DNA from 2 places in the Mesorhizobium sp. WSM4308 genome. Region 1 is predicted to be linked to the other one. Evidence: predicted binding sites of a transcription regulator. Region 1 holds the regulator's gene; the other holds the start of a gene.
What was found. The regulator PhoB, encoded in region 1, activates phosphate uptake and scavenging genes when phosphate is short. The targets are predictions, from matches to a motif close to TGTCATNNANCTGTCAT.
Positions count from the first base shown of each region.

Region 2: a site for PhoB is predicted at 2,535-2,551, ahead of CK227_RS19240 (LTA synthase family protein). Genes of this name have one in related genera too.

Region 1 is NZ_NSFW01000003.1:227,995-243,517, reverse strand. Features, by position in the region: gene CK227_RS06940 (VOC family protein) at 278-859, shown strand; gene CK227_RS06935 (glutathione S-transferase family protein) at 889-1,764, shown strand; gene CK227_RS06930 (hypothetical protein) at 2,023-2,394, shown strand; gene CK227_RS06925 (hypothetical protein) at 2,421-2,636, opposite strand; gene CK227_RS06915 (hypothetical protein) at 2,867-3,103, shown strand; gene CK227_RS06910 (hypothetical protein) at 3,133-3,486, opposite strand; gene CK227_RS06905 (PAS domain-containing protein) at 3,669-7,838, shown strand; gene pstS (phosphate ABC transporter substrate-binding protein PstS) at 8,356-9,411, shown strand; gene pstC (phosphate ABC transporter permease subunit PstC) at 9,478-10,461, shown strand; gene pstA (phosphate ABC transporter permease PstA) at 10,465-11,316, shown strand; gene pstB (phosphate ABC transporter ATP-binding protein PstB) at 11,313-12,116, shown strand; gene phoU (phosphate signaling complex protein PhoU) at 12,142-12,849, shown strand; gene phoB (phosphate regulon transcriptional regulator PhoB) at 12,869-13,558, shown strand; gene CK227_RS06870 (hypothetical protein) at 13,647-13,910, opposite strand; gene CK227_RS06865 (ROK family protein) at 14,000-15,244, opposite strand; gene xylF (D-xylose ABC transporter substrate-binding protein) at 15,518-15,523, shown strand, end outside.
Region 2 is NZ_NSFW01000010.1:6,163-21,685, reverse strand. Features, by position in the region: gene fabF (beta-ketoacyl-ACP synthase II) at 1-96, opposite strand, end outside; gene CK227_RS19255 (acyl carrier protein) at 131-367, opposite strand; gene fabG (3-oxoacyl-[acyl-carrier-protein] reductase) at 567-1,304, opposite strand; gene fabD (ACP S-malonyltransferase) at 1,364-2,311, opposite strand; gene CK227_RS19240 (LTA synthase family protein) at 2,590-4,518, shown strand; gene CK227_RS19235 (pilus assembly protein) at 4,564-6,210, opposite strand; gene rpsF (30S ribosomal protein S6) at 6,674-7,174, shown strand; gene rpsR (30S ribosomal protein S18) at 7,174-7,422, shown strand; gene rplI (50S ribosomal protein L9) at 7,640-8,224, shown strand; gene CK227_RS19215 (cyclopropane-fatty-acyl-phospholipid synthase family protein) at 8,400-9,692, shown strand; gene CK227_RS19210 (YnfA family protein) at 9,773-10,096, shown strand; gene CK227_RS19205 (small ribosomal subunit Rsm22 family protein) at 10,099-11,070, shown strand; gene CK227_RS19200 (DUF1428 family protein) at 11,213-11,338, shown strand; gene CK227_RS37335 (hypothetical protein) at 11,439-11,804, shown strand; gene CK227_RS19190 (replicative DNA helicase) at 11,828-13,318, shown strand; gene radA (DNA repair protein RadA) at 13,385-14,788, shown strand; gene CK227_RS19180 (CvpA family protein) at 14,836-15,495, shown strand.

The sequences.
Region 1 (15,523 bases):
ACTGGCTTCGGACTACTCATAGATCCGTAGGATCATTTTTCAATGTAGTCCTCAAGATGAGATGCCGCATCGGCCGAATAGATGAAGGAAACAGCCTTATCCAAATTTCAAGGCGATATCGCCGTCCTGCAACGATGGGACCTGCGGCTTCTGGCGCGGCGGGGCCGATTGCATTAGCATCACGTCATGGATTTCGAGGGCACGGCTCAGGCGGCGCGCAGAACGCCTGGTGCCAGGCAGATCCTGACGACCAATCGATGCCGCGGGGAGAAGGCCAATGCAGAAACTGCAAGCACAAGGCGTCCACCACATCACCCTTGTCGGCGCCGGGCGCCAGACCTCGATCGATTTCTGGGAAGGCGTGCTCGGCATGCCTTTCGTCTTCGAGCAGCCCAACCTCGACAAGGCCAGCGAGAGCCATCTCTATTTCGATCCGGGCGACGGCCGGCTGATCACCATCTTCACCGATGAAAGCCGCGTGCCGCTGAAGCGGCGCACGCCGACCGATCCGGGCTGCGTCCACCACATCGCGTTCGCGGTGTCGCGGGTCACCTTCCTGCAGGCGGTCGCCCGGCTCGACGAGCGCGGCATCAAGCACAGCGGCGTCAAGGATCGCGGCTTCATGGATTCGATCTATTTCGAGGATCCGCTTGGCCTTTTGATCGAACTCGCGTCCTACCGCTTCGAACCGCCGGCGGGTTTCACTCATGCCGATGTGCTGATGCAGGCGCACAGGCTGCGTGTCGGGCGCGGCGACTACAATATCGCCGAGGTGCATCTTGCGGACGCGATCCAGGCGCTTGTCGAGAGCTCCCGCGCGACCTTGTCGGATGACCGGGCGCCGAAGAATCCATACTGACGGCCAACGAAACAAAGGGAGGACAAAAAATGGCAAAGACAGTGACCAAGAGTGCTGGGAAATCGGCTGCCAAGGCAAAGGCAAAAGCGAAGCCGGCGGTGAAGGCAGCCGCAAAGGCTGCGCCGAAGGTGGCCGCGAAAGCCGCGGCAAAACCGGCGGCGCAAAAGTCGGCGGCCAAGACCGCCAAGGCCAAGTTGGCGAAAAAGCCGGCGTTGAAGCTCAGCATGCTGAAGCCGAGCGTCAACAACATGACGGTGCGGGTGTTTGCTCGCGCGGCCGGCTTCGACGCCGCCGAGACCGACGCCTGGGGCCACACGCGTTCGCCCGAATATCTGGCGCGCAATCCGGCGCATCTGACGCCGATGATCGAGGACAAGGGGTTGCCCAGGGGCGTGCTCTGGGAAAGCTGCGCCATCATGCAGTATCTCGCCAACAAGCACGGGCTGGAGAAATTCTATCCCAAGGCGCCGGCCAGACGGGCGATGATCGACAGCGCCATGTTCTATCTGATCGGCACGCTCTACCCCTATGTGGCCCGCGCCACCTATCCGGCGCTGGGTTTCCCGCAATATGCCGGCGAGGTCGGCCACAGCGATGCCCATCCCGACAAGAAGTCGGAAGCGCAGAAGGCCGCGATGGCGGCGATCGCCGAGCCGCTGGAGGTCTTCCACAGCTTCTTCAGGGACGGCAAGCCGTTCATCGGCGGTACGAACCCGTCGATCGCCGACATAAGGCTGGCGGCGACTCTCGAATTCCTGGCGGTCATCGACTACCCGCTGCCCAAATGGGCGCAGGAGTACATGGCGGCCATCGAGAAGAAGCTCGGCAAGGCCTATGCCGAGCCGGCCGGCGACGTGCGCGGCTATATCGCCTATGTGCGGTCGCAGGCGAAGGCTTCAGCTTAAGGATTCGTTAACCAAAGCCCTGTCTACTGGCGGGAATTCACCGCGCGACCACGGATGTACTGGCGCATTATCGGTGGAAGGAAAGGTCGGCTCCGTGCCGGCCTTTTTTGCTTTTTCGGACCCCATGCCGGGACCTCGCGCGGCGATGATAGGGCCGCGCCGGAACGTCAACTTTTCGCGTCGGGATATTGTCATCGCCGACGTTGCCTCTAACATCCCGTTGAGCGGATCCGGCTTGGAATAAGATGAGGGCTTGCGATGAAATGCGTGGCGGCAATGCTGACCATCGCCGGTGGAATGCTGGCTGGGACGCTCCTGCCTGCACAAGCAGCAGTGCTCAACACAATGGATGATGTCGGGGACGCGATCCAGGCATGCTGGACGCCGCCGGCGGACGCGGGTAATTCCACAGTAACCCTGAGTTTCAGCTTCAAGCGCGACGGCTCGCTGATCGGTCCGCCGCGGCCGACCGCCGCCAAGGTGACCGGCGATGACAAGGCGCGAAAAGCGTTCATCGACGCGGCCATCGCCGCCGTCAAGAATTGCACGCCTCTGAGTTTTTCACCGGCTTTGGCGCAAGGCATTGGTGGCAACGTCTTCACGTTGCAACTGGTTTCCCCAAAGAAATAGCGGCTGGCGCGGCCGCAGCCAATTGCTCAGTGGCTCGGGCGCCGTGCCTTGGCGTGCCGCCCCAGATCCGGGGTCTCGAAGACATAGTCGCTCCAGGCCGATTCCGGGATGTGCCCGGCCAGATAGCACTCAAGCAACAGGTTTTCCTCGGGATTGAGCGGTCGTGGCGCGCGCTCGTGGTCCAGCCCGAGAGAATGAAGAAGGTCTCTTGTCAGTTCCGATACCGTGAAGTGGATCGACATCTGCGTTCTCCCTATGCCTTGAACGCGGCAGTCAGGCAAAGGTTCAGCGTCAAGCTTCGGTAACATCGGATTGATCGTTCGCTCGGGCAGCCCACGGCCCGGCAATTCCGATAGTCGCCGGCCCGGGACAGGCGCTGCAGCGCGCCGTCATGATGAAGCCGGCTATGGGGCCCGTCTGGAACGGAGGGGCGCTCACGGCGTTGTGATCGACATCAGCCGGGAGAAAAGCCATGGCCACGTTCAGGGAAATGCGGGTTCTGGAGATCGTCGAAGACGGCTCCCTGACCCATGACGAGAAGGTCGCCGAACTGCGTAAGATCGAATCCGAGGCGCGCGGCCTGCAACGGGCCGCGTCGGAGAGTTCCATGGGTGATGATGACGGCTGGCAGGACGATTTGCGCCAGGTTCGCCTTGCGCTCGACAAGCTTGGCGCGAAGCAACCGAAGAAGGGCGCGGCATCGCTGTAAGGCTGCGGGGAACTCTCCCCGAATTGCGCCTATTCGCAAACCATGCGAACGCGCTCGCCTGGTGCGCTCACGTTCCTGCATGCCAGTTGTTTTTCCGGGCCCGACGGCGGGGGAGGCGGCGGTGAATATCGCGTCTGATGCCGTCTGTGCCCGGCAGGTTTCGAAACCTTGCGTTCGGCAAATTGTCCGGGCGGCTGTGGCGGCACCGGAAAGGCGCCGTTGTCGGCCGGCGGCGTGTAGTCGACATTGGGTGGCGGCCGGTCCCAGAAGCGCCTGGCGTCGAGCGGCCGCGGGATGATGACCGTGCCGTCATAGCTGCGCGCACAGCCACTGCCGAAAAGCAGCGCCACGCCCAGCAAGAAAGGCCCTATCCGTCGATACATTAGCAACACCCCTGCGCGGCTTATAACGCGGCCTCGGGCCGCCCGACAACCGGACGGAATAACGCAGGAAGAGCGTGCCGGTTGCGCCGTTAAGGTTAGCGGATCGTTAATGCTTCTCGGGCACATTCCGCCGACGAACCGCGGAGGGAGGGTTCGGCCTTGATTTTCGGGGTGGGGACAGGATGGCGGAAGCGGACGAAGTCGGCGCGCGCGGCAAGCGTGGGCCCGAAAAGCCAGTGCATCGCGGCGACGCGCCGCCACGCGCGGACATGGATTCGCCCGACGCGCTTCGCCAACTGCTCGATGCAGGCTCGGACTGGGTCTGGGAGACCGATGCCGAACTGCGGTTCTCCTGGCTTTCACCCACCTACCAGGCGGCCACCGGCATCGATCCGGCTGATGTGCTGGGTCGGTTCCGCTTCGATTTCCTCAACCAGGTCCTGAAGGGTAACCACAGCGCGACGGCGCATCTGGAGGACCTGCAGGCGCGCCGGCCGTTCCGCGACTTCGTCTATGAACTGAAGGGAGGCGGCGCCGCCTGCCGCTGGGTGCTGACGTCAGGCTTCCCACGGTTCGACAACGAAGGAAAATTTGCCGGCTACCGCGGCATAGGCCGCAACGTCACCGCATTGGCCGGCGCCTTCGAGACCATGGAGCAAAACCGGTCGTCGGGCAGCGATCCCGACCGGCATCTTGCCGACCTCGAACGGACGATGGACGCCATGCACATGGGCGTCGTGCTGCTCGATGGCAAGCTCGACACGCTGATCGTCAACAAGGCCTATCGCGACCTGTCCAGCATTCCGGACGGGGTTGTAACCGTTGGCGCTCCCTTCAGCCAGTTGATGGAACTCAACCGCCGCAACGGCATCTATGGCGATATCGACGAACAGCAGTGGCAGCGCTACCTCGCCGGCCGTATCGAGGAGATTCGCGCCGGCTCCGTCGCGCCTCGCGAATTTGTCCATGCCGGCGGCAGGACGATGATGTTCTCGGTGACGGCGCTGTCCGGCGGCAAGCGGCTCTTGACCTACTATGAGGTTACCGAACTCAAGCGTCGCGACGCCGAGATCGAAGGCGCCAACGCCAAAATCGCCGAGACCCTCGTCAATCTCCGCACCATGGTCGATGAGATGCCGATCGGTGTTCTCGTGCTGGATGCCGATATGCGCGCCGAAGTCATCAATCGCGCCTTCTACGACTTCTGGAGGATCGATCCAGGCCGCGCCGGGATCGGCTCGGCCTTTCGCGAACTCATGGAAGCCAGCCGCGCCATTGACCCTTACGGCGCCGATGACGCTGCCTGGCAACGTCATACCGCCGAGCGCGAAGCCGAAATCAGGGCCGGCGTCGCCGGCTCCAGACAATTGCCGCACAATGACGGGCGCACGCTTGTCGCGTCGCTGGCACCGCTGCCCGGCGGCAAGCGGCTCATCTCCTATGTCGACGTCACCGACATGAAGGGGCGTGAGACCGAGGCACAGGACGCACGCAAGTACCTAGCCAGCGTGCTGGAATCGCTGCCGGCCGGCGTCATCATCTACGACCGCGACGACAAGTTCGTCTTCGCCAACCGCAAACTGCAGGACACGCTGCCGGCGCTGAAGCCCTTCTGGCAGCCTGGCTGCAGCTTCCGCGAGGCGCTGGAATTCGGCCAGTCGGTCGGCTATTTCCGCTCGAGCGGCGATGCCGGGATCGACAGGCTGTACGGGGTCGAACCCGAACGCTGGCTCGACAGCATACTGGCCCGCTACCACCTGCCGAATTCTTCCTACGAGCGCCTCAATGCCGATGGGCGCTGGTACCAGGTCTACGACATGCGCACCGATGACGGGACGTTCATCGGCGTGCGCGTCGACATCACCGACATCAAGAGCCGCGAGGCGGCGCTGCGCGACTCGATGCGCCAGATCGATCTCTTCCGCCACGTGATGGACGAGTTGCCGGTGGCCGCCTTCATCAAGGCGCAGGACCTGAGCATCGAATTCGTCAACAAGGCTTGGTGCGCGCTGACCGGCATCGCCAAGGAAGACGTCATCGGCCGGACCGACCGTGAGCTGTTCGGCACACAAGACGCGGAAGGCTACAGCCATGACGACACCCAGGTCGTCGTAACCGGCAAGGGCCTCGAGGTCGAAGAACCTGTCACCCATAGCGACGGCACGGTGCGGCAGTTGATGACGCGCAAGAGCCGCCTGGTGGCGACAGACGGATCGGTGCATCTGGTCGGCTCCAGCACCGATATCACCGACGTCAAGGCGCGCGAGAAGGCTCTGGAAGAGAGCATGCGCGAGAACGAGGTGTTCCGCAGCCTGATCGACAATGTACCGGTGTCGATCTACGCCAAGCGCTCCGATCTTAGGCAGTTCTATGTCAACAAGGGCTGGTGCGATCTGACCGGTCTCAGCAGGGAAGATGCGATCGGCAAGACCGACATCGAGATTTTCGGGGAGGACGGCGAGGCTTTCGTGGCCGGCGATCTCGCCGTGCTGCGCACCGGCGACACCCAGGAGGTCGAGGAGACGGTGCGGCTTGCCGACGGCAGCGTCAGGCATCAGTTCGCGCGCAAAGGCGCGATGATCGCGTCGGACGGTTCGCTCTACCTGATCGGATCGACCACCGACATCACAGAACTGAAAATGCGCGAGGCGGAGCTCAGCGAGGCGCGCCAGCGTGCCGTGCTCGCCGACCGCGCCAAGTCGGAATTCCTCGCCAATATGAGCCATGAGATCCGCACGCCGATGAACGGTGTGCTGGGCATGGCTGAACTCCTGGCCAAATCCAATCTCGATCCCAAGCAGAAAACGTTCACCGACATCATCGTCAAGTCGGGCAACGCGCTGTTGACGATCATCAACGACATCCTGGATTTCTCCAAGATCGATGCCGGCCAGATGGTGCTCGATCCGGCGCCCTTCAACCTTGCCGAGGCGATCGAGGACGTGGCGACGCTGGTGTCGACACGCGCCAAGGAAAAGGATCTCGAACTCATCGTGCGTGTCGAGCCGAGGCTCGAAAGCCTGTTCATCGGCGATGTCGGCCGCATCCGGCAGATCGTCACCAATCTGGTCGGCAATGCGGTGAAATTCACCGACGAAGGCCATGTGCTGGTCGACGTGACCGGTGAGAGGGTTCCGACCGGAACCAGGCTGACGATCTCGGTCACCGACACCGGGATCGGCATCCCCGAGGAAAAACTGAAGCTGGTGTTCGAAAAATTCAGCCAGGTCGACACCTCCTCGACACGTCGGCACGAGGGCACCGGGCTTGGCCTTGCCATCACCTCACGGCTGGTCGAACTGATGGGCGGCACCATCGGCGTCGAGAGCGCCGAGGGAAAGGGCTCGACCTTCTGGTTCACCGTGACGCTGCCCAGGGCCGGACAGAGCGGGCAGCGCATCATGCCGGTGGATGTGACGGGCGCACGCGTGCTGATCGTCGACGACAATGCCGTCAACCGGGCCATCCTGACCGAGCAGATGACCTCGTGGACGTTCGATTCCTGCGCGGCCGAAAGCGGCGCGGAGGGCCTCAAGGTGCTGATCGCGGCCGCCGCCTATGGCGTGCGTGTGGATTGCGTCGTGCTCGACTACCAGATGCCCGAGATGAGCGGCGCCGAAATGGCGCGTGTCGTGCGCAGCACCGAAGGCCTAGCCGACACGCCCATCATCATGCTGACCTCGGTCGACCAGTCGCTCGCCAACACCAGCTACCGCGATCTCGGCATCGACGCCCAGCTGATCAAGCCGGCGCGCTCCTCGGTGCTTCTGGAGACGCTGGTGGCGACTATCCAGCGTCATCGCCACGCCACGGACAGCCAGGCCGTCCAGCCGCTCGCAGCCGAAAGGCCCAATGCTCCCCAGCCGCCGCCGCTGGCGCTGTCCGAACAACGCGCGCAATTGCAGCCGCCGCCGGTTCGGCCTCGGCTGCCCGTCACTGGCGGTGATGGACACAGGCTGGATATACTGGTGGCCGAGGACAATGAGGTGAACCAGATGGTCTTCACCCAGATCCTTGGCGAGACCGGCCATGGTTTCGAGATCGTCGGCAATGGCCGCAAGGCGCTCGAGGCTTTCGGCAAGCTCAATCCATGCATGATCCTGATGGATGTCTCGATGCCGGAGATGAGCGGGCTCGAGGCGACCGCCGCGATCCGCCGGCTGGAGCAGGAAACCGGCACGCATGTGCCGATCATCGGCGTGACCGCGCATGCGCTCAAGGGCGATCGCGAACGCTGCCTAGAGGCGGGCATGGACGACTATCTGCCCAAGCCGATCAGCCCCAGGGCCCTGCTGGACAAAGTCGAGCGCTGGCTCGGCGCCGGCCGCCAGGTCCAGCGCAACGCGGGATAGCACGGCGTCGCCCGGTTCCAAGGATCCGAATCAATCGCGGATGATGCTGCTACCCCTGCGTGCAATGCCTATGGTGCGATCGCACCATACCAAAGCCGGCGCCGAGCCGGGACAATGGCAAAATCGAATTCCGCCCCTTGCAGTTACGGGCGGGAGCAGCGACCGCCGGCAACAAACAGCGTCAACCTACCCCAACGGACCTGTTTTTGGCGATGGCCCGGCCATGACACGCTCTGGCCTTGAGCAACGCGCTCCCGTCCGGATTTTCTTCATCCGAGAAAGCCCCGTCGAATCCGGCGGCGGCTCCGGCCGGTGGATGGCTCAAGTCCCTGATTCCGGGCGCAAACCCGGATCAGGCCACGGCCATCCGACGCGACCGCCTTTTGCACAGCCGGCGACGCGTTACCGGGCTGACACGAAACTGTCATGCGACTGTAATAATCCAAGGCTATTGGCCTCAGCGGGCGCTGGTTTGGAATGGCGCCGAGAGACCATCTTCCGAACAGGAGCAGGCCACATGAGACATTTCATCCGCTCGGCGGCCGTTGCGATCGCAATGGCTACAGCGTCTACCTTCACCCTTTCCGCAGCCATCGCAGCTGATCTTTCCGGCGCTGGCTCGACCTTCATCTATCCGGTGTTCGCCAAGTGGGCCGACACCTACAAGAAGGACACCGGCATCGGCCTCAACTATCAGTCGATCGGTTCGGGCGGCGGCATCAAGCAGGTCATCGCCAAGACCGTGACCTTCGGCGCCACCGACAAGCCGATGTCCGACGCCGATCTGGAAAAGAACGGCCTCGTGCAGTTCCCGATGGTGATGGGCGGCATCGTGCCGATCATCAACCTGACCGGCGTCAAGCCGGGCGAACTCGTCCTCGACGGCAAGACGCTCGCCCAGATCTATCTCGGCGCCATCACCACCTGGGACGATGCCGCGATCAAGGCGCTGAACCCCGGTCTCACCCTGCCGTCGACCGCGATCGCCGTCGTGCATCGTTCGGACGGCTCGGGCACCACCTTCAACTTCACCAACTATCTGGTGAAGCTCTCGCCCGACTGGAAGGACAAGGTCGGTTCGGACTCCGCCGTCGAATGGCCGACGGGCGTCGGCGCCAAGGGCAGCGAAGGCGTTGCCAACACCGTCAAGCAGACGGACGGCGGCATCGGCTACGTCGAATACGCCTATGCCAAGCAGAACAACCTGTCCTACTCCAAGATGCTGAACGCAGCCGGCAAGGTCGTCGAGCCGTCGCTCGAATCCTTCGGCGCTGCCGCTTCGAATGCCGACTTCAAGGGCGCCAAGAACTTCAACGTCATCATCACCAACGAGCCCGGCGACACCACCTGGCCGATCGCTGCCTCGACCTGGGTCCTGATCCACAAGGCTCCGGATGATGCCGCTGCCACCGGCGAAGCCCTGAAGTTCTTTGCATGGGCCTACAAGGACGGCAAGGAAACCGCCAAGGCGCTCGACTACGTCTCGATCCCCGACAGCGTCGTCGACCTAGTCAAGGCTTCGTGGAAGGCCGACATCCAGGCCGGCGGCAAGCCCGTCTACGTTGGCGAGTAACATCCTTCAAAGGAGCGCCGCGCCCGCGGCGCTCCTTTTCCTTCAACCGAAAGAGCCGAGCTTGACATGAGCGCTGTCCAGGAAGCCTTGCCAGCCGTTAGAAGTTCGCGCGATGCCACCGTTCGACGGTTCGCACTGACCGACGCAATCTTCCACGCGACAACCCGCGCCGCCGCGATATTGGTGCTGGTCCTGCTCGGCGGCGTTGCGATCTCGCTGTTTGCCGGTTCCTGGCAAGCCCTGTCGACCTTCGGCTTTTCCTTCCTGACCAGCGAAAGCTGGAACCCGGTGACGGAGAAGTTCGGCGCCCTGGCACCGATCTACGGCACCATCATCACCTCGGCCATCGCCATCCTGATCGCCGTGCCGCTCGGCATCGGCATTGCCATCTTCCTCACCGAGCTTTGCCCACGCCCGCTGCGGCGTCCGATCGGCATGGCGGTTGAACTGCTGGCGGGCATCCCTTCGATCATCTACGGCATCTGGGGCCTGTTCGTGCTGGCGCCGTTTCTGCAGACGACGGTGCAGCCCTTCATCATCAGCGTGTTCCACGGCATTCCGGGCCTCAACAGCCTGTTCGCAGGCCCTCCTTACGGCATCGGCCTGCTGACCTCGGCGATGATCCTGGCCATCATGATTCTGCCTTTCATCACCTCGATCACCAAGGACGTCTTCGATACGGTGCCGTCGGTGCTGAAGGAATCGGCCTATGGCATCGGCTGCACGACCTGGGAGGTCACGCGCCGGGTCGTCATTCCCTACACCCGCATCGGCATCATGGGCGGCGTCATGCTCGCCCTCGGCCGCGCCCTCGGTGAAACGATGGCGGTGACCTTCGTCATCGGCAACGCGCACCGCATCTCGACGTCGCTGTTTGCGCCGGCAACGACCATCTCGGCGACCATCGCCAACGAATTCACCGAAGCGGTCGGCGACCTCTACACTTCCTCGCTGGTCGCGCTCGGCCTCATCCTGTTCGTTATCACCTTCCTGATCCTTGCCATCGCCCGCTACATGCTGATGCGCATCGACGCCCGCACGGGAGCCTGACCGATGTCGACGGCCGCATCGCTTCACCAGAGCCGCAAGCGCAAGAATGGCGTGATGATGGCGCTGTGCGTCATCGCCGCCTGCATCGGCCTTGCCTGGCTGGCGTTGATCCTTGGCGCCTTGCTCTACAAGGGCCTGGCCGGCGTCTCCCTCTCGGTCTTCACGGAAATGACGCCGCCGCCCGGCGACGCCGGCGGCCTGCTCAACGCCATCTACGGCAGCATCGTGATGACCATCATCGGCATCATCGTCGGCACGCCGATCGGCGTGCTGGCCGGCACCTATATGGCCGAATATGGTCGCTTCTCGAAGCTCACCACGGTGGTGCGCTTCATCAACGACATCCTTCTGTCGGCGCCGTCGATCATCATCGGCCTGTTCGTCTATGAGCTGATGGTGCGGCCGATGGGGCATTTCTCGGCGATCGCCGGTGCCGTGGCACTCGCCATCCTGGTCATCCCCGTCGTCGTGCGCACCACCGAGGACATGCTCAACCTGGTGCCCAACGCCTTGCGCGAAGCCGGCACCGCGATCGGCGCGCCGCGCTGGGTGGTCATCCGCTCGGTTGCCTATCGTGCCGCGCTTTCGGGCATCGTCACCGGCATATTGCTGGCCATCGCCCGCATCTCCGGCGAAACCGCACCGCTTCTTTTCACGGCGCTGAACAACCAGTTCTGGTCGAGCAATCTCAACGCGCCGATGGCCAGCCTGCCTGTCACCATCTTCCAGTTCGCTCTCAGCCCCTATGAGGAATGGCAGCAGCTGGCCTGGACCGGTGCACTCATAATCACATTGACGGTTCTCGCGCTCAGCATCTTTGCGCGCAGCCTGACCGGACGCAGAGAGGACAAATGAGCCAGATGTTGTCTCCAGACATGACGATCGCCGCAGAGGCGGCGACCAAGGCCAAGATCGAGGTCAAGAACCTCAATTTCTACTACGGCCAGTCGAAGGCGCTGAAGGACATCACGCTGTCGCTGCCCGAGCGCAGCGTCACCGCCTTCATCGGCCCGTCGGGTTGCGGAAAGTCGACGCTGCTGCGCGTCTTCAACCGCATCTACGAGCTTTATCCCAAGCAGACCGCCGAGGGCCAGGTGCTGCTCGACGGCCAGAACGTTCTCGACCGCTCGCAGGACCTCAACCTGCTGCGCACCAAGATCGGCATGGTGTTCCAGAAGCCGACGCCGTTCCCGATGTCGATCTACGAGAACATCGCTTTCGGCGTCAGGCTCTACGAGAAGATCAGCAAGGCCGAGATGGACGGCCGCGTCGAGCAGGCGCTCAAGCGCGCGGCACTGTGGACCGAGGTCAAGGACAAGCTCAATGCTAGCGGCCTCAGCCTGTCGGGCGGCCAGCAGCAGCGGCTGTGCATCGCCCGCACCGTGGCGGTGAAGCCTGAAGTCATCCTGCTCGACGAGCCTGCCTCGGCGCTCGACCCGCTGTCGACCGCCAAGATCGAGGAGCTGATCGACGAGCTGCAGGCCGACTATACGATCGTCATCGTCACCCACAACATGCAGCAGGCGGCGCGCGTCTCGAAGCAGACCGCCTTCATGTATCTGGGCGAACTGGTCGAATTCGACCGCACCGAGAAGATCTTCACGTCGCCCCGCGAGAAGCGCACGCAAGACTACATAACCGGCCGCTTCGGCTGATCGCACGCATACGAGGACCAGGATCATGGCCGAACACACAGTCGCAGCCTTCGACGAGGATCTCGGACAGATCAGCAGGCTGATCAGCGACATGGGCGATCTCGCCGGCTCGATGGTCGGCGGCGCCACCAAGGCGCTGCTGAACTCCGACAATGCGCTCGCCCAGCGCGTCGTCTCCGACGACGCCATCATGGATGCGCGCCAGCGCGAACTCGACGACCGCGCCATCACGCTGATCGCCAAGCGCCAGCCGATGGCCGACGATCTGCGCCATGTCGTCGGCTCGATCCGCATGGCCGGCGACCTCGAACGCATTGGCGACCTTGCCAAGAACATCGCCAAGCGCGTCGGTACTGTCGGCCTCAGCGCCACGCCGCGCGACCTGTCGCATTCCATCGACGCCATGGCGCAGCTGGTGCTGATCCAGGTGCAGGGCGTCATCGAGGAGTATGCGGCGCGCGATGCCGCGGCACTGGCGAAGCTGCGCGCCGACGATGAGCGCATCGACGTCAAATACACCTCCGTCTTCCGCGAACTGCTGACCTATATGATGGAAGATCCGCGCAACATCACGGCTTGCACGCATCTGTTGTTCTGCGCCAAGAATCTCGAACGCATCGGCGACCACGTGACCAACATCGCCGAGAATGCGTACTATGTCCTGACCGGCACGCAGCTGCCCGCCAACCGTCCAAAACAGGACGAGACGGCGATGTCGGCGCCGGCGGCCTGAGCGCAGGGGTAACCAACCGATGATCGCACCACGCATCATGGTGGTGGAGGACGAGGAGCCGCTCGGCGTGCTCCTCCGCTACAATCTGGAATCGGAGGGTTACCAGGTCGAGGTGGTGACACGCGGCGACGAAGCCGAAATCCGCCTGCAGGAGAACGTGCCCGACCTGCTCGTGCTCGACTGGATGGTGCCGGCGGTATCCGGCATCGAACTCTGCCGGCGATTGCGGATGCGGCCCGAGACCGAGCGGCTGCCGATCATCATGCTGACCGCGCGGGGCGAGGAAAGCGACCGTGTACGCGGGCTTTCCACCGGCGCCGACGACTATCTGGTCAAGCCGTTCTCGACGCCGGAATTCATGGCCCGCATCAAGGCGCTGCTGCGCCGCGCCAAGCCGGAAGTGCTGTCCAGCGTGCTCAAGGTCGGCGATATCGTGCTCGACCGTGAATCGCACCGGGTCTACCGCAAGAAGAGCGAGATCCGGCTCGGGCCGACCGAATTCCGCCTGCTCGAATTCATGATGCGCCATCCTGGCCGCGTGTTCTCGCGCAGCCAGCTGCTCGACAATGTCTGGGGCGAGACGATCTACATCGACGAGCGTACCGTGGACGTGCATGTCGGCCGGTTGCGCAAGGCGGTCAACAATGGTCGCATGCCGGATGTCATCCGTACCATTCGTGGGGCGGGCTACGCGATCCGGGAAGACTAGAGCTTGCCTCATCCCGATAAAATCGGGATGAGGCTCCAAGATCGAAACTCCAATCAGCAGGTAGTCGCCAATGCCGTGAAGAGGGTGATCAGCGGACTTCGACTTCTCCCAACAGATGTTGCCGCCTCATCTCCTCTTCGACCCATACAGCAACGCGCTGGAGCTTTGAATGTTTGATGTCTCGAATGATCAGCTGCGTAGTGGCCGCGTCGACCTCGCCGATAATAATTTCGCCCCAGCCGTTGGTTCGCAGGAAGCGGTAGACGTCCTCGCCGAAGTTGCGAACACGATGGACGAGGCCGTAAAACTCGGCCTGATCTATGTTGAAGTTGATCACCAACGAACGGGACATCAGCAGATCATACAGGCAGACACATTGCCAATTGATGTCGCAACGGGCCGAACGCGGTCGTTCAGAATGATCGAGTTTCGTCCTGACCGTCAGGCAACGTTCTTTCCGGCACCCGTTCTTGCCTGCACGCCCGGCGCGAAAATCTCCTGGTCGACGAAGGTCAGCGCGCGCATGGCGCAACCTTCGCGGATCAGCGGCAGTTCGTTCGGTTCGGTGTCGAAGGAGATCGATTCCGAGTGCTGGCCACCAGCGGTCTGGGCGATCGCCTCGCGCAATGCCGGCTCGATGAGATCGAAGGCGGCGGCGCTGACGCCGACCATGGCAACGGGCGCCGGATCGATCAGCGCGAACAGGCTGCCGAGGCCGTAACCCAGTGCCTCGCCGGCCTTGCGATAGGCTTCGCGCTCGGGTCCGTCCCGTTCCCGTGCCGTCGCGGCCAGCGCCCGCATCTGCGCGTCGCTGACATCGGCCACCGGCTCGGTGTCCTCGCCGAGCTGCCTGGCATTGCGCCAGATGGCGTAATTGCCGGCATAGGCCTCGACACAGCCGCGCCGCCCGCAGCGGCAGAGCGCGCCGCCGGGCCGATGGATCATGTGGCCGAACTCGCCGCCCGAGGAATGGGTGCCGGTGAACAGCTCGCCCTTCAGCACCAGCCCCATGCCGATGCCGTGCGAAAGCAGGATGGCGATGAAGTCGTCGCGGTAGCGCTCGGGATCGCGCCTGCGCAGCGCCACCGCCATCATGTTGCAGTCGTTTTCCATGGTGGCGGGGATGCCGAACTCGGCTTCGAGTATGTCGGCGAAGGCGATGTCGGTCTGCGGCGTGATCGGCGACCACAGCATCGCCCGGGCCTCGGTATCGGTGATGCCCTGGATCGCCAGCGCGATGCGGGCGACGCTGCGCACGTCAATGTCGGGATCTTCGAGGCGCCGCCTTACGATGGCCACGCATTCGCCGATCAGCGCCTCGCGCGACATGGTCAGCGTGTCCAGCCGGCGCTGTTCTTCAGATATCACCTGGCCGGCATAGTCGATGACTGCGACCGACAGGAAATTCAGCGACAGCACCACGGTCATCACAGCCGCGGCCTCCGGAGTGAGGCCGAGGCCGACCTGCGGCCTGCCGCGTTTCAGCGCGCCGGCCTCGCTCGGCTTGCCCTCGGCCAGGATGCCTTCGCCGATCAGGTCTGAGGAAATCGCCGATATGGTCGAATGGCTGAGGCCGGTGGTCGCGGCGATCTCGGTGCGTGAGGGCCGGCCAGCCTGGCGCACGGCCGCGATCACCATCGCGCGGTTGCGCCGGCGCAGATCGTCGTGGCGGATTCCGACCGACATGTTTTTTCACATCCTCCCGGTCGCCGCGGTCCTTCCGGCCTCCCTCGAACGCTGCCGGCGACACGGTCAAATACTGGCAGAAGCGGCCGGTGCTGTCATTTATTTATTGCGAAGCTCGAAAAAAATTCAGAGGGACATCAAAATCCATCAGAATCGTTGTTGACAGCGTTCCGGTGTTGGATCAGTGTTTTTTCGGGGCTCGAAAAAATAGGGCCTCTGTGCCGGCCTTAGGGCCAGTTTGGTCGCGCCATACGCGGCGCAGGGAGGAATATCATGAAG
Region 2 (15,523 bases), on a different contig from region 1:
CGCGCTGCGGCCGGTCAGAAGTTCCTTCCAGCTGTGCTCGAAGCCCATGCCGAATGGCGACAACAACCCAAGGCCCGTGACGACGACACGCCTCATCGCAGGTCCTCCCCGGTGATGACTGCGGAAAGCTTCAGGCCGACGCCTTGTCGATGTACTTCACGGCATCGCCGACGGTCAGGATGGTCTCGGCCGCGTCGTCGGGAATTTCCACGCCGAACTCTTCTTCGAACGCCATGACGAGTTCGACCGTGTCGAGGCTGTCAGCGCCCAGATCATCGATGAAGCTCGCCTGCTCCGTCACTTTGTCGGCATCGACGCCAAGGTGCTCGATGACGATCTTCTTGACGCGCTCTGCGGTGTCACTCATTTGGGGCATCCTCGTCTTTTGTTTGTCTGTCTTCGTTAGCGGGCAGAATGCCGCTAATCAAGCTGAAAGATGGTCCTGCCGGAAACGCAACGGCTACGAACCGGTTTTTGCCCGAACCGCCGGGTTGCGGGCCGCATTACACGAAAAATGGCTGAGGTCCAAGGTGAAATGGTCTCTTTTCACAGGCCCGCCATATCCGTCAAATCATGGCCATACCGCCATTGACATGGATGGTCTGGCCGGTGACGTAGCCGGCTTCGTTGGAGGCGAGGTAGGCGACGGCGGACGCCACTTCAGCACCCGTGCCCATGCGGCGCGTCGGAATCGCCGCCATGATCGCCTCCTTCTGCTTGTCGTTGAGCTTGTCGGTCATCGCCGATTCGATGAAGCCCGGGGCGACGCAGTTGACGGTGATGTTGCGGGTGGCGATCTCCTGCGCCAGCGATTTGGAGAAGCCGATCATGCCGGCCTTTGAGGCGCAATAATTGGCCTGGCCGGGATTGCCGGTCACGCCGACCACGGAGGTGATGTTGATGATGCGGCCATGGCGGCGGCGCATCATCGGATGGGTGAGTTCGCGGGTCAGCCGGAAAACGGCGGTCAGGTTGACCTCGAGCACGGAGTCCCAATCGGCGTCCGACATGCGCACGAACAGGCCGTCCTTGGTGATGCCGGCATTGTTGACCAGTATGTCGACGCCTTCGAGTTCGGCCTCCGCCTTCTGGCCGAGCGCCTTGACTTCGTCGCGGTTCGACAGATTGGCCGGGAACAGCTTGACCCGATCGCCGAGTTCGCCCGCCAAAGTTTCCAGTTTCTCGATGCGGGTGCCGTGCAGGCCGACAATGGCGCCTTGCGCATGCAGCACGCGGGCAATCGCCTCGCCGATGCCTCCCGATGCGCCGGTGACGAGTGCCTTGCGGCCGGTCAGTTCGAACATTTTCGTCTCCTGATCTGAGAAAACACCCTTCACACGGGTGGGGTCAAATCGCCAGTGGATTATGCGAATGCGGCCAACGCGGCCTCGACATCGGCCGGCGTGCCGACGGCCGATGTCGCGATGTCGCGGTTGATGCGCCGTGCCAGGCCCGACAGCACCTTGCCGGCGCCGATCTCGTAAAGCGTCGTGACGCCATTGGCGCCGAACCATTCGACCGTTTCGCGCCAGCGCACGCGGCCGGTGATCTGCTCGACCAGGCGCCGGGCGACCTCGTCGGGGTCGCTGGTCGGGGTCACCGTGACGTTGGACACTACTGGCACCGCCGGCGCATGCTTCGTCACACCGGCGAGCGCGTCGCGCATGACATTGGCCGCCGGCGCCATCAGCGCCGAATGGAAGGGTGCCGAGACCTGCAGCATCAGCGCCCGCTTGGCGCCCTTTTCGGTGCACAGTTTCGCCGCCAGCTCGACCGCGGCCTTGGCGCCGGAAATGACCAGCTGGCCGCCGCCATTGTCGTTGGCGATCTGGCAGACATGGCCGGAGCCTTGCGCGGCCTCGGTGCAAGCCGCTTCGACATCCGCCTGCTCCAGTCCGATGATGGCCGCCATGGCGCCTTCGCCGGCCGGTACCGCTGCCTGCATGGCGTTGCCGCGAATGCGCAGCAACCGGGCCGCATCGGCGACGGAAACGAAACCGGCGGCGGCAAGGGCCGAATATTCGCCCAGCGAATGGCCGGCGACATAGGCGACCTTGTCCTTCAGCGAGAAACCGCGCGCTTCCAGCGCCCTGGTCGCCGCCAGCGAAACCGCCATCAGCGCCGGCTGCGCGTTGGCGGTCAACGTCAAGGTCTCTTCCGGACCTTCCCAGATCAGCTTCGACAGGTTTTCGCCGAGCGCGTCATCGACTTCCTGGAAAACCCTGCGTGCCTCGGGAAAGGTGTCGGCGAGATCCTTGCCCATGCCGACAGCCTGGCTGCCTTGTCCCGGAAAGGTGAATGCGACGGCCATGCGTGGGCTCCCGAAGACTGGTTTTACTTGCCGATAACACGAATTTTCCCTGCCTGTGGCGCAAGGCGGGCCGCCAAGTCAAGCCCGGTTCAACCCGGCCCCAGTTGCGAACCGTAGGCCGAGTGCCTGTTCCGAAAGGGCTTTTTGGCGATCACTCCTGATGAAAACCGCTCACGAATCGTTCGCTGGCTCTTCTTATTTCCGCCACAGGCGCTAGCTTTGCGTGACAATTATATGACAATCGCGTGACTTGGGTTGTCGCCGGGTGGGAAGTTAAAGTGGCAAAGAGTTCAAAACGCGCCAGCAAAGCTGCGCCTCAATTCCTGGAAGACGATCCGTCCACCGGCTATCTGCCCGGCCGGAGATGGCCGGTCGTCCGTTACGGGCTGATAAGCCTCGCGATCTCCGCCATCCTGGTGTTCGCGATCGAATTGATCGTGCGCGGTGACGTTGCCGGCACCGTTTCCTTTTTCCTGCAGCCGCTCAAGCCGGGCTGGACCACCATCGTCGTGTTCGCGCTGATCCTCATCGGTCTCGACGCCGTTCTGGGACGCAGCCATCAGAGCCTGATGATCGTCGCGCCCTTGACGCTGGCGCTAGCCTTTGTCGGCCATCAGAAATCGCATTATCTCGGCGATCCGCTCTACCCGACTGACTTTCTCTACGCTCGCCAGATCTTCGCGCTGCTGCCGCTTCTGGTACGTGACCGACCGATGACCGCGCTCGCCATGGTCGTCGTCATCATCGCCGGCCTGTCGCTGCTCGTCTATGGCTGGCGGCTGTGGCGCCGCAAGGTTCCAGCGCTCAGCCACAAGGGCCGCCTTGCCCGGCTGACGCTGGCGGTGCCGATGCTCGCCTTCTTCGTCTCGATCATGGACTATGCCACCTTCTCCTGGACCAGGGATCGGCTGCAGATCATCCCGATCATGTGGGACCAGAAGGAAAACTATGCCTCCAACGGCTTTGCGCTCGCCTTCGCGCTCAACGTGCCGATGGCGCATGTCTCGGCTCCGCCGGGCTACACGGACAAGGCGATCGCGGCGATCGACCGCTCGGATGTGACCGTCTCGGTGCCGGCCGAGAAGCCCGACATCATCATCGTCATGAGTGAATCCTTCTGGGATCCGACGAAGCTGCCCGGCGTCAGCATCACGCCCGACCCGATCCCCAATGTGCGGGCGCTGCGCTCGGGCTCGATGTTCTCGCCCGAATTCGGCGGCATGACCGCCAACATCGAGTTCGAGGCGCTGACCGGCTTTTCCAACGCATTCCTGCCAGCCGGCAGCATCCCCTATCAGCAATATGTGCGCACGCCGACGCCTTCGCTCGCAACCTTCCTGAAGAGCCAGGGCTACCGGGCGCGCGCCATCCATCCCGGCACCAACTGGTTCTGGAACCGTGGCGCGGTCTATGCCGATTTCGGCTTCAACGATTTCAAATCCGAAGAGACGCTGCCGCCCATGGAAAAGCGCGGGCCGCTGGCATCCGACGCGGCGATGACCGATGAGATCATCAGCGAGGCCGACGCCAGCGACGACCCGGTGTTCTTCTTTGCCGTCAGCCTGCAAAACCACGGTCCCTACGAGCCGAACCGCTATTACAATCCGACACACGTAGTGCAGGCACCGATCAGCCAGTGGGCGCGCGAGTCGCTGCTCAGCTACGCCGAGGGCTCAGCCGACGCCGACCGCGGCCTTGAACGCCTTGTCGAATGGGCGAAGAAACGCTCCCGCCCCACCGTGATCGCCTTCTTCGGCGACCATCTGCCGCCGCTGGGACCGGTCTATGTCGAAACCGGCTTCCTGAAGGACAATGTCGCGCCGCGCAAGGAACCGACGCCGGAAGCCGCCCTTGAACATCATCAGACGCCGCTGATCATCTGGTCGAACCGCTCCGGTCCGGTCGAGAACCTGGGTGCGGTCAGCCCCGCTTTCCTGCCCTATCATATCCTGACCGCTGCCGGCATCAGCCATCCTTACTACACCGGCTTCCTGGGCGAGATGCGGGAGCGCTACCGCGTCGTCGACCGCAACCTGCTTCTGACCCCGGCCGGCGAGGCCACGCCCGACTGGTCGCGCCAGAAGGAGATCGACCCGGCGATCCGCGATTTCCGGCTCATCCAGTACGACATGATGTTCGGCAAGCGCCACGCGGCGCCCGCCTTCTTCCCCGAGACGGTCGACAAGGTCGTCGTCCACACGAGTTGATCAGCCGACCCATCGGATTCAGCCTGGACCTGGCGGGGCGAACACTCAATTCGTCAGTTGCAGCCTTGAGAACTTGTTGGCGATCTGTTGGAAAACGTCCGGCAGCTTGGCCGGGTCGTTGACGGCATAGTAGCCGCTCGGGTCGGATGCACAGGCACTGTAAAGCGCGCGGTTGGCGGCGGTGTCGGATTGCAGCACCATGGTGTAGATTTGCACGTCCTCGTTCTTCAGTTGCGTGCAAACGCTTTTGGTCCAGCCGTCGACATTGCGCGCCGCGGCGGTCTGATCGTCCGATCCGAAACGGCCACCCGCCAGATAGCCATAGGATGTGTAGTCGGACTTTGTCGGCTGTTCGCTGGCGCCATAGACAACGTTCTCGCCGTCGGTGAGCAACAGCACGATCTTGCTGATGCCGCGCGTCTTCCACGGCGCTCCATCGGTGTAGGGCGCGGCGGGCGACAGCACCCGCATGCCCCACGACAGGCCTTCGGAGACATTGGTGCCCGAACCGTTCCACTCGGTCATCTCGCTTGCTGCCTTGCGCAGCTTGTCGAAATCGTCGGTCAGGGGGACGATGGGTGTCGGGCAAGCGCGGTTCGGGCCGACGGTGATGGGGGAACCCGTCTCGGTGATGAGCTCGTTGGTCGGCACAACATATTTAGCCACCTTTTCCTTGGCAGCCTTGTCGGCCGGTGGCACAGGGTCGGCCAGACTGCTGAGATCGATACCGAGGCGGTTGCCTTTCAGCTTGGCGACCTTGGTGTTGTCGCTGGCGTCGTCGAGATAGGAATTGTTGTAATATTTGGCCGCATTGCCATAGGAGCTAGACAGCTTTTGGGCACCTTCCGGATCGTCCGGCGCAAAATACGGAACGAACAGCGTGTCGGGCTTGTCCGGGTCAGGTGGGGTATCGGAAATGTTATAAGCGCCCGGCCGCGCCTCGACACAGCCCTTCCATCCGGTGCCGTTCCATCCGGCCGCGGTCCATCCGGTGTCCTTGAGCTGCTTGAAAAGCGCCATATGATTGGGACGCTTGCCGTCGATGACGGGGAAATTGACGCCATTGGTGGAAGACTTGCCGTCCATGTCGATCCAGGACGGGTCGAATTCATCGCCATTGACGTTGACGGCCGTGACGAACGGAACCAGGGAGGCGCGAATCTGGCGCGTCGGCGATTTCGTCGCCTCGAGTGTGTCCAGCAGGGACTTCGTTGCCGTCCTCAACGCCGTCATGCGGGCACCGGCCATCGAGCCGGTATTGTCCAGAACCAGCACGACTTCGAGCTGATTGTTCGATTCGACCGCCGAGGCATCGACGGCGATGTGTCTGTTCCGGCCGAACAGGAAACCGAAGTTCAAATTGACGTCGGCCGACGCAGCCGCCTTGGTCTTGATGAAGTTGACGCCCCTGTCGACGGTCAGCGTCGCCTGCGCGTTGGCGAGTTCGCCATGCCCGGCGATGTTGGCCTGAAAATAGCGGTCGAAGGCATCGGTGCGGGTAATGTCGAGGTCGCCGAGATGCGAGGAGGCAAGATTGGCGGCGTCGAGAGCATTCTGCAGGTTGCTCTTGGCTCGCATGACGGTGGACACGTCGACCGCGAAGGCCACGGCCGACAGGATGGCCGGCAGGCCGAGCCCCATCAGCAGTGCGAAATTGCCGCTCTTCGAGCGCCAGAATCTGTTGAGAAGCATCCTTACCCCCGGAAATGCTTGCCGCTTGTTCTGCGCGGATCGCCCGGGCTTTTGCGCCTTCCATGATGAATCGACCGTTGACGGCGAGGCTCAACCCTGCACAACCTGACACTGTGGTTAAGGGCCGGTTGCCGGAATCACCACGCCATTCCGGCGCTGCCGCCTGATTTTCCGGCGCCCTGCGACATCGGGACCGCCGCTTGCCCTTGCCTTATCAGTGGATTGCTATATAGACGCCGCCAATCTGCCGGTCCCAGCTGGGGGCTGAACGGAGGGCCGGAGGTTTTATCAAAGCCTTCGTGTGAAGCCAGAAGTGCTTCCGCCTCCCGTGTCTCCGCTCTCGACCGTCTCGTAATGCTCCTTTCTTCCCCGCCCCTTTAACCGGGACAGGCGGGTCAGAGAAGTTGCAGAGGCTTTTGCCGCCGGGAACCGGGAGAGAAACGAAGAAAGGCACGAAGACATAATGGCTCTTTACGAACATGTGTTTCTTGCCCGGCAGGACCTCTCGCAGCAGCAGGTCGATGCGCTTGTCGAACAGTACAAGGGTGTCATCTCCGCGAATGGCGGGTCCGTCGGCCGGGTCGAGAACTGGGGACTGAAGTCCCTCACCTACCGGGTCAACAAGAACCGGAAGGCCTACTACACGCTCATGGACCTCAACTGCCCGCCGGCAGCGCTCAACGAAATGGAGCGCCAGATGGGTCTGTCCGAGGACGTCCTGCGTTTCCTGACCATCAAGGTCGAGGCGCACGAGGAAGGTCCGTCGGCCATGATGCAGAAGCGCGAAGAGCGCTCCGAGCGCGGCAGCTTCGGCGACCGCGACCGTGGCGATCGTGGCCCGCGTTCGTTCGGCGACCGTGATCGCGGCGACCGTGGCGATCGTCCGCCGCGTTCGTTTGGCGACGCCGGTGGCGATCGTGGTCCGCGCCGTCCGCGCGAAGGCTTTGAAGGGGGTGCAGAATAATGGTCGACATCAACCAGATCCCGACCCGGCGCCCGTTCCATCGTCGCCGCAAGACCTGCCCGTTCTCCGGCGCCAACGCGCCCAAGATCGACTACAAGGACGTGCGTCTGCTGCAGCGCTACATTTCCGAGCGCGGCAAGATCGTGCCGTCGCGCATCACCGCCGTCAGCCAGAAGAAGCAGCGTGAGCTCGCCAAGGCGATCAAGCGCGCCCGCTTCCTCGGCCTGCTGCCCTACGTGGTCCGCTAATTCTTCCGAACGGGCGGTTCGCCGCCCGTTCCTTTCGCCGGCCATGACGGGCATGACCGGTTCAGCCATCAAATCCCGAGTTGAGGTCAAGGCCTCTAACTGCCGCGACAGGCAGGACAGCGACACCGGCGCTCAAGGCGCTCAAGCTTCCTGACCTGTTCCAGAGAATTCGGCGCCTGCCTTCATGGAGGGACGCCCAAACAAAAGGAACAAAACCATGGAAGTCATTCTTCTCGAACGCGTTTCCCGCCTCGGCCAGATGGGCGATACCGTCAAGGTCAAGGACGGCTTTGCCCGTAATTTCCTGCTGCCGCAGGGCAAGGCGCTGCGCGCCAACGAAGCCAACAAGAAGAAGTTCGAAGGCCAGCGCGCCCAGCTCGAAGCCCGCAATCTCGAGCGCAAGTCGGAAGCCAGCCAGGTTGCCGAAAAGCTCGACGGCAAGAGCTTCATCGCCGTTCGCTCCGCCGGTGAAACCGGCCAGCTCTACGGCTCGGTGTCGACGCGCGACATCGCCGAGCTGCTGACGGCGGAAGGTTTTTCGGTCAACCGCAACCAGATCCTGCTCAACCAGCCGATCAAGACCATCGGTCTCACCAATGTGGCGATCGCGCTGCATCCGGAAGTCGAAGTCACCGTCACGCTCAACATCGCCCGCACGGCCGACGAAGCCGAGCGCCAGGCCAAGGGCGAGACGCTGACCACCGCCGAAGCCATCTATGGCGACGACATCAACGACAATGCACGGCCGGAAAACTTCTTCGATCCGAATGCCGAGTTCGACGGCGGCGAAGACAACGCCTGATCGCGTACGGCAAGCGAGGGAGCAGCGCTCCGATCACTTTGTCGTAGTCCAGCCGTTCTGGACCAATGCCCGGGCCTCTCGCCCGGGCATTTTTGTGCCAAAAGGAACTTTTCGAACCCCCATATATTGTTGCAGAATTAAGGCAGCCAGTCTGACCGTGAGGGGACACTTGGTTATGAACATTCTGCTGAAGCGCGTTCTCGACCGCCTGGTGCGCACGGGCAATCTCAAGGTAACCGGGCCAAAAGGCTCGACAGTCATCTTCGGCGACGGCAGCGGCGAGCCGGTGCACATGCATATCAAGACCCGGCATGCCGAACGCGCCATCACCTTCGATCCGATGCTGGCGGTGCCCGAATCCTACATGGAGGGCGAACTCGACATCCTCGAAGGCGGCGTGCTGGGGCTGATGCGCATCGCCTTCCAGAACATGGGCAGCGGCGGCATCGACGCGACCTGGTCGAAAGCCATCGAAGGCTTGCGCCACGCCTTCCGCCGCCTGCAGCAGATCAACACCGCCTCGCGTTCGCGCCGCAACGTGCAGCGCCACTACGATCTGTCGGGCGATCTCTACCGGCTCTTCCTCGATGAGGACATGCAGTATTCCTGTGCCTATTTCGAACAGCCTGACATGACGCTGGAAGAGGCGCAGGCCGCCAAGAAGCGCCATATCGCCGCCAAGCTCAGGCTGAAGGCCGGCCAGACCGTGCTCGACATCGGCTCCGGCTGGGGCGGGCTCGGCCTCTATCTGGCCAAGGCGTTCGACGTCGACGTCCAGGGCGTGACGCTGTCGACCGAACAGCATGGCGTAGCCACCGACCGGGCGCATGCGCAAGGCCTGGAAAGCCACGTCCATTTCGAGCTGAAGGATTATCGCGAACTCAACGAACGCTTCGACCGCATCGTTTCGGTCGGCATGTTCGAACATGTCGGCGTCAACCACTTCCGCACCTTCTTCGACAAGGCGGCAACGCTGCTGAAGCCCGATGGCGTCATGCTGCTGCACACGATCGGCCGGTCGGGTGTTCCGTGGGCGACCAGCGCCTTCGTCCGCAAATACATCTTCCCCGGCGGCTATATCCCCGCGCTCTCGGAGGTCATGCCGGCGATCGAGAAGTCGGGCCTTGTCGTCACCGACATCGAAATCCTGCGCCTCCACTATGCCGACACGCTGAAGCACTGGGGCCAGCGCTTCGCCGCCAACCGCGACAAGGCCAAGGCCATCTACGACGAACGCTTCTGCCGCATGTGGGAATTCTATCTGGCCGCTTCGGAAGCCGCCTTCCGCTGGCAGGACCTGGTCATCTTCCAGTTCCAGATCGCCAAGAAGAACGACACGCTGCCGATGACCCGCGACTACATGGCCAAATGCGAAAAGGCCTTGGAGATGCGTGACTTGGGCCGCCGCGAGGCGGCTCCCGTCGAGAAGCCAGTCAAGCCCGCCCGCCGCCGCAAGGTTGCGGAGTAGGCACGCCGTTCGCCATTGGCGCTTGCCATTCCCGGCCCCTGCCCTGAAAAAGGCCTTGTGATCGTCGCGAGGCCTTTTTCATGACTTACCTCCTCTATGCCGCCGCGGCGCTCGCCGAGATAGCCGGCTGCTTTTCGGTATGGGCCTGGTGGCGGCTGGAAAGATCGCCCTTGTGGCTGGCGCCAGGCTTCGTCTCGCTGCTTTTGTTCGCCTGGCTTCTGGCGCTGGTCGACACCAATGCCGCAGGCCGCGCCTATGCTGCTTATGGCGGCATCTACATCGCTGCCTCGCTTGCCTGGCTGTGGCTGGTGGAAGGCGTGCGGCCCGACCGCTGGGATGTTGCTGGCGCCGCACTCTGCATAGCCGGCGCGTCGCTCATCGTGCTCGCACCGCGAGGAGCATAGCGTTGGAACTGCCGGCCCCTCTTCGACAAGCCGTCGATCGCATCCTGGAAAAAATCCCTCTGCTTGAGCTGAAGCAAGCGGCGAAAACCCTGTCGGAGCGCTACCGTGCGGAACTGCGCGACGGCCGCCTGCACATGGCGCAGGACATGGCGGTCAAAGCCTATCTGGCGACGCGGCTGCCGGCGACCTATGCCGCGGTCCGCGCCAGTCTCGACGCACTGAACGCGACCCGGCCGGACTTCGAGCCGAAAACCCTGCTCGATGCCGGCGCCGGCCCTGGTACGGTGCTTTGGGCCACCAACGATCTCTGGCCCGACCTCGAACAGGCGGTCTTGCTGGAGGCGAGTGCGGCCGTGCGCAAGGTCGGCGAGACGCTTGCCGCCGATGCCATCACAACCCGAACCGTCTGGCGTGCCGGCGACGTCACAACGGACCTTGCCGACCTTCGGCCGGCGGACCTCGTGACCTGCGCCTATGTGCTGGACGAGATCGTGCCGGCATCGTTGCCCAAAATGGTCGACCGGCTGTGGCAGTTGACGACAGACACATTGCTGATCGTCGAGCCGGGCACGCCGGCGGGCTGGCAGCGCATTCTGGCGGTGCGCGCGCAGTTGATCGCCGCCGGGGCACATCTGCTGGCGCCTTGTCCGCACGAGGCGCCCTGCCCGCTTACCCCGCCCGACTGGTGCCACTTTTCCCGTCGCGTCGCCCGCTCGCGCTTGCACCGGCTGGCCAAGGACGCCGATGTACCGTGGGAAGACGAGAAATTCATCTTTGTCGCCGCGTCGCGCCAGCCGGCCGCCTCGCACGCCGCGCGGATCATCGCACCGCCGAAATCCGGTTCGGGCAAGGTTCTGCTCAAGCTTTGCCAGGAAGACGGCACGACCACGGAGCAACTGTTCACCAAGCGTGACGGCGCGGACTTCAAGCTGGCCCGGCGGCTGGACTGGGGCGACAGGCTGGCGTCCGAATAGAGCGCCACGGCATTCAGACAACGCCGCCCAAGAAAAATTTCGCAGCCATGTCGAATCCAGGCTGGGCCGTTCGACCATTGGCGGTCTCGGAGCTTCCGAGAAGCCAAAGCGTCAAGCAGCACTACCCAACAGGAGAAAGACAGTGAACTATATCGCAGGATTTGTCGCCGCCGTGCCCGCCGCCAGCAAGGAAACCTATCGCAGGCATGTCACCGAGGCGGCATCGGTGCTGAAGGAATTCGGCACGACCCGGTTTACGACGTGCTGAGGCGCGTCGCCCCCTCTCCGGTGGTCACGCTGAACCGTGCCGCCGCCCCTTGGCATGCGCGACGGGCCGCAAGCCGGTCTGGCGGCGATCGAAGATCGTGATGGCACAAGGCAGCCTCGATGGCTACCATCTGGCACATGCGGCGCGGGCCGATATGCAGCGGCGGCTTGGCCTGACAGAGGCAGCGAGAGCCTCCTATCGACAGGCTCTCGAACTCGCCCGCCAGCCGGCCGAACAGCGATTCATCATGTCGCGACTTGGGCGGCTCCAGTCCGGCGATTCCGGTTGGACAAGCATCGGAATTTTCTTGTTTTGTTCTTTCCGCGCCGGTATCTTCGACACTCGATTCGTCAATCGAATTTCGTACCCTGCGCGCACAAATTTTTTCGACGCTGTGAATCGTGTGCACAAGCGGGATAAGTCAAAGTTTGTTTATGCCTCATCAATCGCCTCTGCTAGCGACTGATCGGGTTTGAAATCGGGGATATCATGGCAGAGGCAGCGCGGAAATTCGGCGTGGCGGAGCAACCGCTCTATCGCGAGGCACCGAACAATATCGAGGCCGAGCAGGCGCTGCTCGGCGCGATCCTCGTCAACAACGATGCCTTCTACCGCGTCTCCGACTTCCTGAAGCCGGGCCATTTCTACGAACCCCTGCATCGCAGGATCTTCGAGATCGCGGCCGAGCTCATCCGCATGGGCAAGGTGGCGACGCCGATCACCTTGAAGACCTTTCTGCCGGCCGACGAGAAGGTCGGCGACATGACGGTGGCACAATATATCGTGCGTCTGGCGGTCGAAGCCGTCACCGTCGTCAACGCCACTGACTATGGCCGCGCCATCTACGACCTTGCCACGCGCCGCGCGCTGATCACCGTCGGCGAGGACATGGTCAACATCGCTTATGATGCGCCGGTCGACATGTCGCCTTCCGAGCAGATCGAGGACGCCGAACGCCGCCTGTTCGAACTGGCCGAAACCGGCCGCTACGATGGCGGCTTCGAGAGCTTCACCGACGCGGTCAAGACCGCCGTCGACATGGCCAATGCCGCCTATATGCGCGACGGCCATCTGTCGGGTCTTGCCACCGGCATGCGCGATCTCGATCGCCGCATGGGCGGCCTGCAATCGTCCGATTTGATCGTGCTTGCGGGACGCCCGGGCATGGGCAAGACGTCGCTCGCCACCAACATCGCCTTCAACATCGCCGAGGCCTATGTGCCGGCGCAGCAGGCGGACGGATCGTTCAAGGCGGCCAATGGCGGCGTGGTCGGCTTCTTTTCGCTCGAAATGTCGTCCGAACAGCTGGCGACCCGTATCATTTCCGAGCAGACTGAAATCTCGTCGTCAAAGATCCGTCGCGGCGAAATCAGCGAAATGGACTTCGAAAAGCTGGTCGCCTGTTCGCAGACCATGCAGAAGATCCCGCTTTTCATCGACCAGACCGGTGGTATTTCCATTGCGCAGCTGTCTGCCCGCGCGCGTCGCCTGAAGCGCCAGCGCGGCCTCGACCTGATCGTCATCGACTATATCCAGCTGATGCAGGGTTCATCCGCCAGGGCCTCGCAGAACCGCGTGCAGGAAATCACCGAGATCACCACGGGCCTGAAGGCGCTGGCAAAGGAACTGGCCGTGCCAATCATCGCGCTGTCGCAGCTGTCGCGTCAGGTCGAAAGCCGCGAAGACAAACGCCCGCAGCTCTCCGACTTGCGTGAATCCGGTTCGATCGAGCAGGACGCGGACGTCGTGATGTTCGTCTACCGCGAGGAGTATTACCTCAAGAACCGCGAGCCGAAGCTTGGCACCGAGGAATACGTCAAGTGGGAAAACGAGATGAACGAGATGCGCGGCAAGGCCGAGGTGATCGTCGCCAAGCAGCGCCACGGCCCGACAGGCTCGGTGACGCTCGCCTTCCACGGCGAATTCACCCGCTTCTCCGATCTTGCGGAAGAGCATCATATTGCGGAGAGGTTTGAGTGACCTTTTGAGACAGGCCTCGACCCTTCCAGCACCTTTGTGCGCGTATCCGACGGCAGGCCACAGCTGATGGCCAAATCGCGCGTCCAGTTCATCTGCCAGAATTGCGGATCGGTGCATCAGCGCTGGGCCGGCAAATGCGATGCCTGCGGCGAATGGAACACGCTGGTCGAGGAAGGAACCTCCGGCGGCATCGGCTCGGGGCCCGCCAATACGCGCAATGCCCGCAAGGGCCGCGCGGTGGTGCTGACCACCCTTTCCGGCGACATCGAGGACGCGCCGCGCATCATCTCAGGTATTGGCGAGTTGGATCGTGCCACCGGCGGCGGCTTCGTGCGCGGCTCCGCACTTCTGGTCGGCGGCGATCCCGGCATCGGCAAGTCGACGCTGCTCACCCAGGCTGCCGCTGCGCTGGCGTCGCGAGGCCACCGCATCGTCTATGTCTCGGGCGAAGAAGCCGTCGCTCAGATCAGGCTGAGGGCGCAGCGGCTCGGCGTCGCCGACACGCCGGTGGAACTGGCGGCCGAGACCAATGTCGAGGACATCCTTGCCACGATCGCCGACGGCAAGCGGCCGGACCTGGTCATTCTCGATTCGATCCAGACGCTGTGGACCGACCTTGCCGATTCGGCGCCGGGCACGGTTACCCAGGTGCGCGCCGCCGCCCAGGCGATGATCCGTTATGCGAAATCCACGGGTGCCGCGATCGTGCTGGTCGGCCATGTCACCAAGGAAGGCCAGATCGCTGGCCCGCGCGTGGTCGAGCACATGGTCGACGGTGTGCTCTATTTCGAGGGCGAAGGCGGCCACCATTACCGCATCCTGCGCACGGTGAAGAACCGCTTCGGGCCGACCGACGAGATCGGCGTCTTCGAAATGTCGGACAAGGGTCTGCGCGAAGTCTCCAACCCGTCGGAGCTGTTTCTCGGCGAGCGGCATGCCAAATCGCCGGGTGCCGCCGTTTTCGCCGGCATGGAAGGCACAAGGCCGGTTCTGGTCGAGATCCAGGCGCTGGTGGCACAATCCTCGCTCGGCACGCCGCGCCGGGCAGTAGTCGGTTGGGACGGTGCGCGACTGTCGATGGTGCTGGCGGTGCTGGAGGCGCATTGCGGCGTTCGCTTCGGCCAGCACGACGTCTATCTCAACGTCGCCGGCGGCTACCGCATCAGCGAGCCGGCGGCCGATCTGGCGGTCGCCGCCGCACTGGTTTCCTCGCTCACCGGTCTTGCCCTTCCCGCCGATTGCGTCTATTTCGGCGAAATCAGCCTGTCGGGTGCCGTGAGGCCGGTTGCGCATGCGCAGCAGCGCCTCAAGGAAGCCGAAAAGCTGGGTTTTGGTAGCGCGGTTCTGCCCTTGGGCAGCGAGGAACTTGCCGGAGGGATCGGGGCCGGTGCTTTCCAGCCCACCGAGCTTGCCGACCTCGTCGCGCGCATAGCCGGCTCACGTCGAAGCCGCGTGGACGAAGAAGAATGACACGGCTCGCCGAGCCGTGAAAAAGAGATCGGAGCGGGGCGAAAGACATGCCGATTACGCTGCTTGACGGAATCCTGGTCGGCTTCACCCTGGTCTCGGCGATGCTCGCCATGGTTCGCGGCTTTTCGCGCGAAGTCCTATCGGTCGTCTCGTGGGCGGCGGCAGCGGCGGCGGCTTTCTTCTTCTACAAGCCGGTCCTGCCCTATCTGAAGCCCTACATCGAGAATGAGAAGATCGCCATGGCGGCCTCCGCCGGCGTCGTCTTCATCGTCGCGCTGATCGTCGTCTCCGTCATCACCATGAAGCTCGCCGACTGGATCATCGATTCGCGCATCGGCGCACTCGACCGCACGCTCGGTTTCCTCTACGGCGCCGCGCGCGGCATCCTGGTCGTCGCGGTGGCGCTTTTGTTCTTCAACTGGCTGGCCGGCGCCAAGGCCCCGGCCTGGGTGACCGACGCCAAATCACGGCCATTGCTGGAATCGATCGGCGCCAAGATCGAGAACCTGCTGCCCGCCGACACCGAAAACGCAATCCTCAAGAAGCTCAGCCCGAAAGCGGGTGGCGAGACTCCGGCCGCCCCGGATGCGCCAGCGGCGGATGTGCCGGCACCAGGTGACGATGCAAATGCGCCGGCCCCGGACGACAATGACGCTGGTCCCGCGGACAACGCAGCCAAGCCAGCACCGGCAGCACCGGCAAACTGACCCCCGAAAGGGCGCCTGAACAGACGAT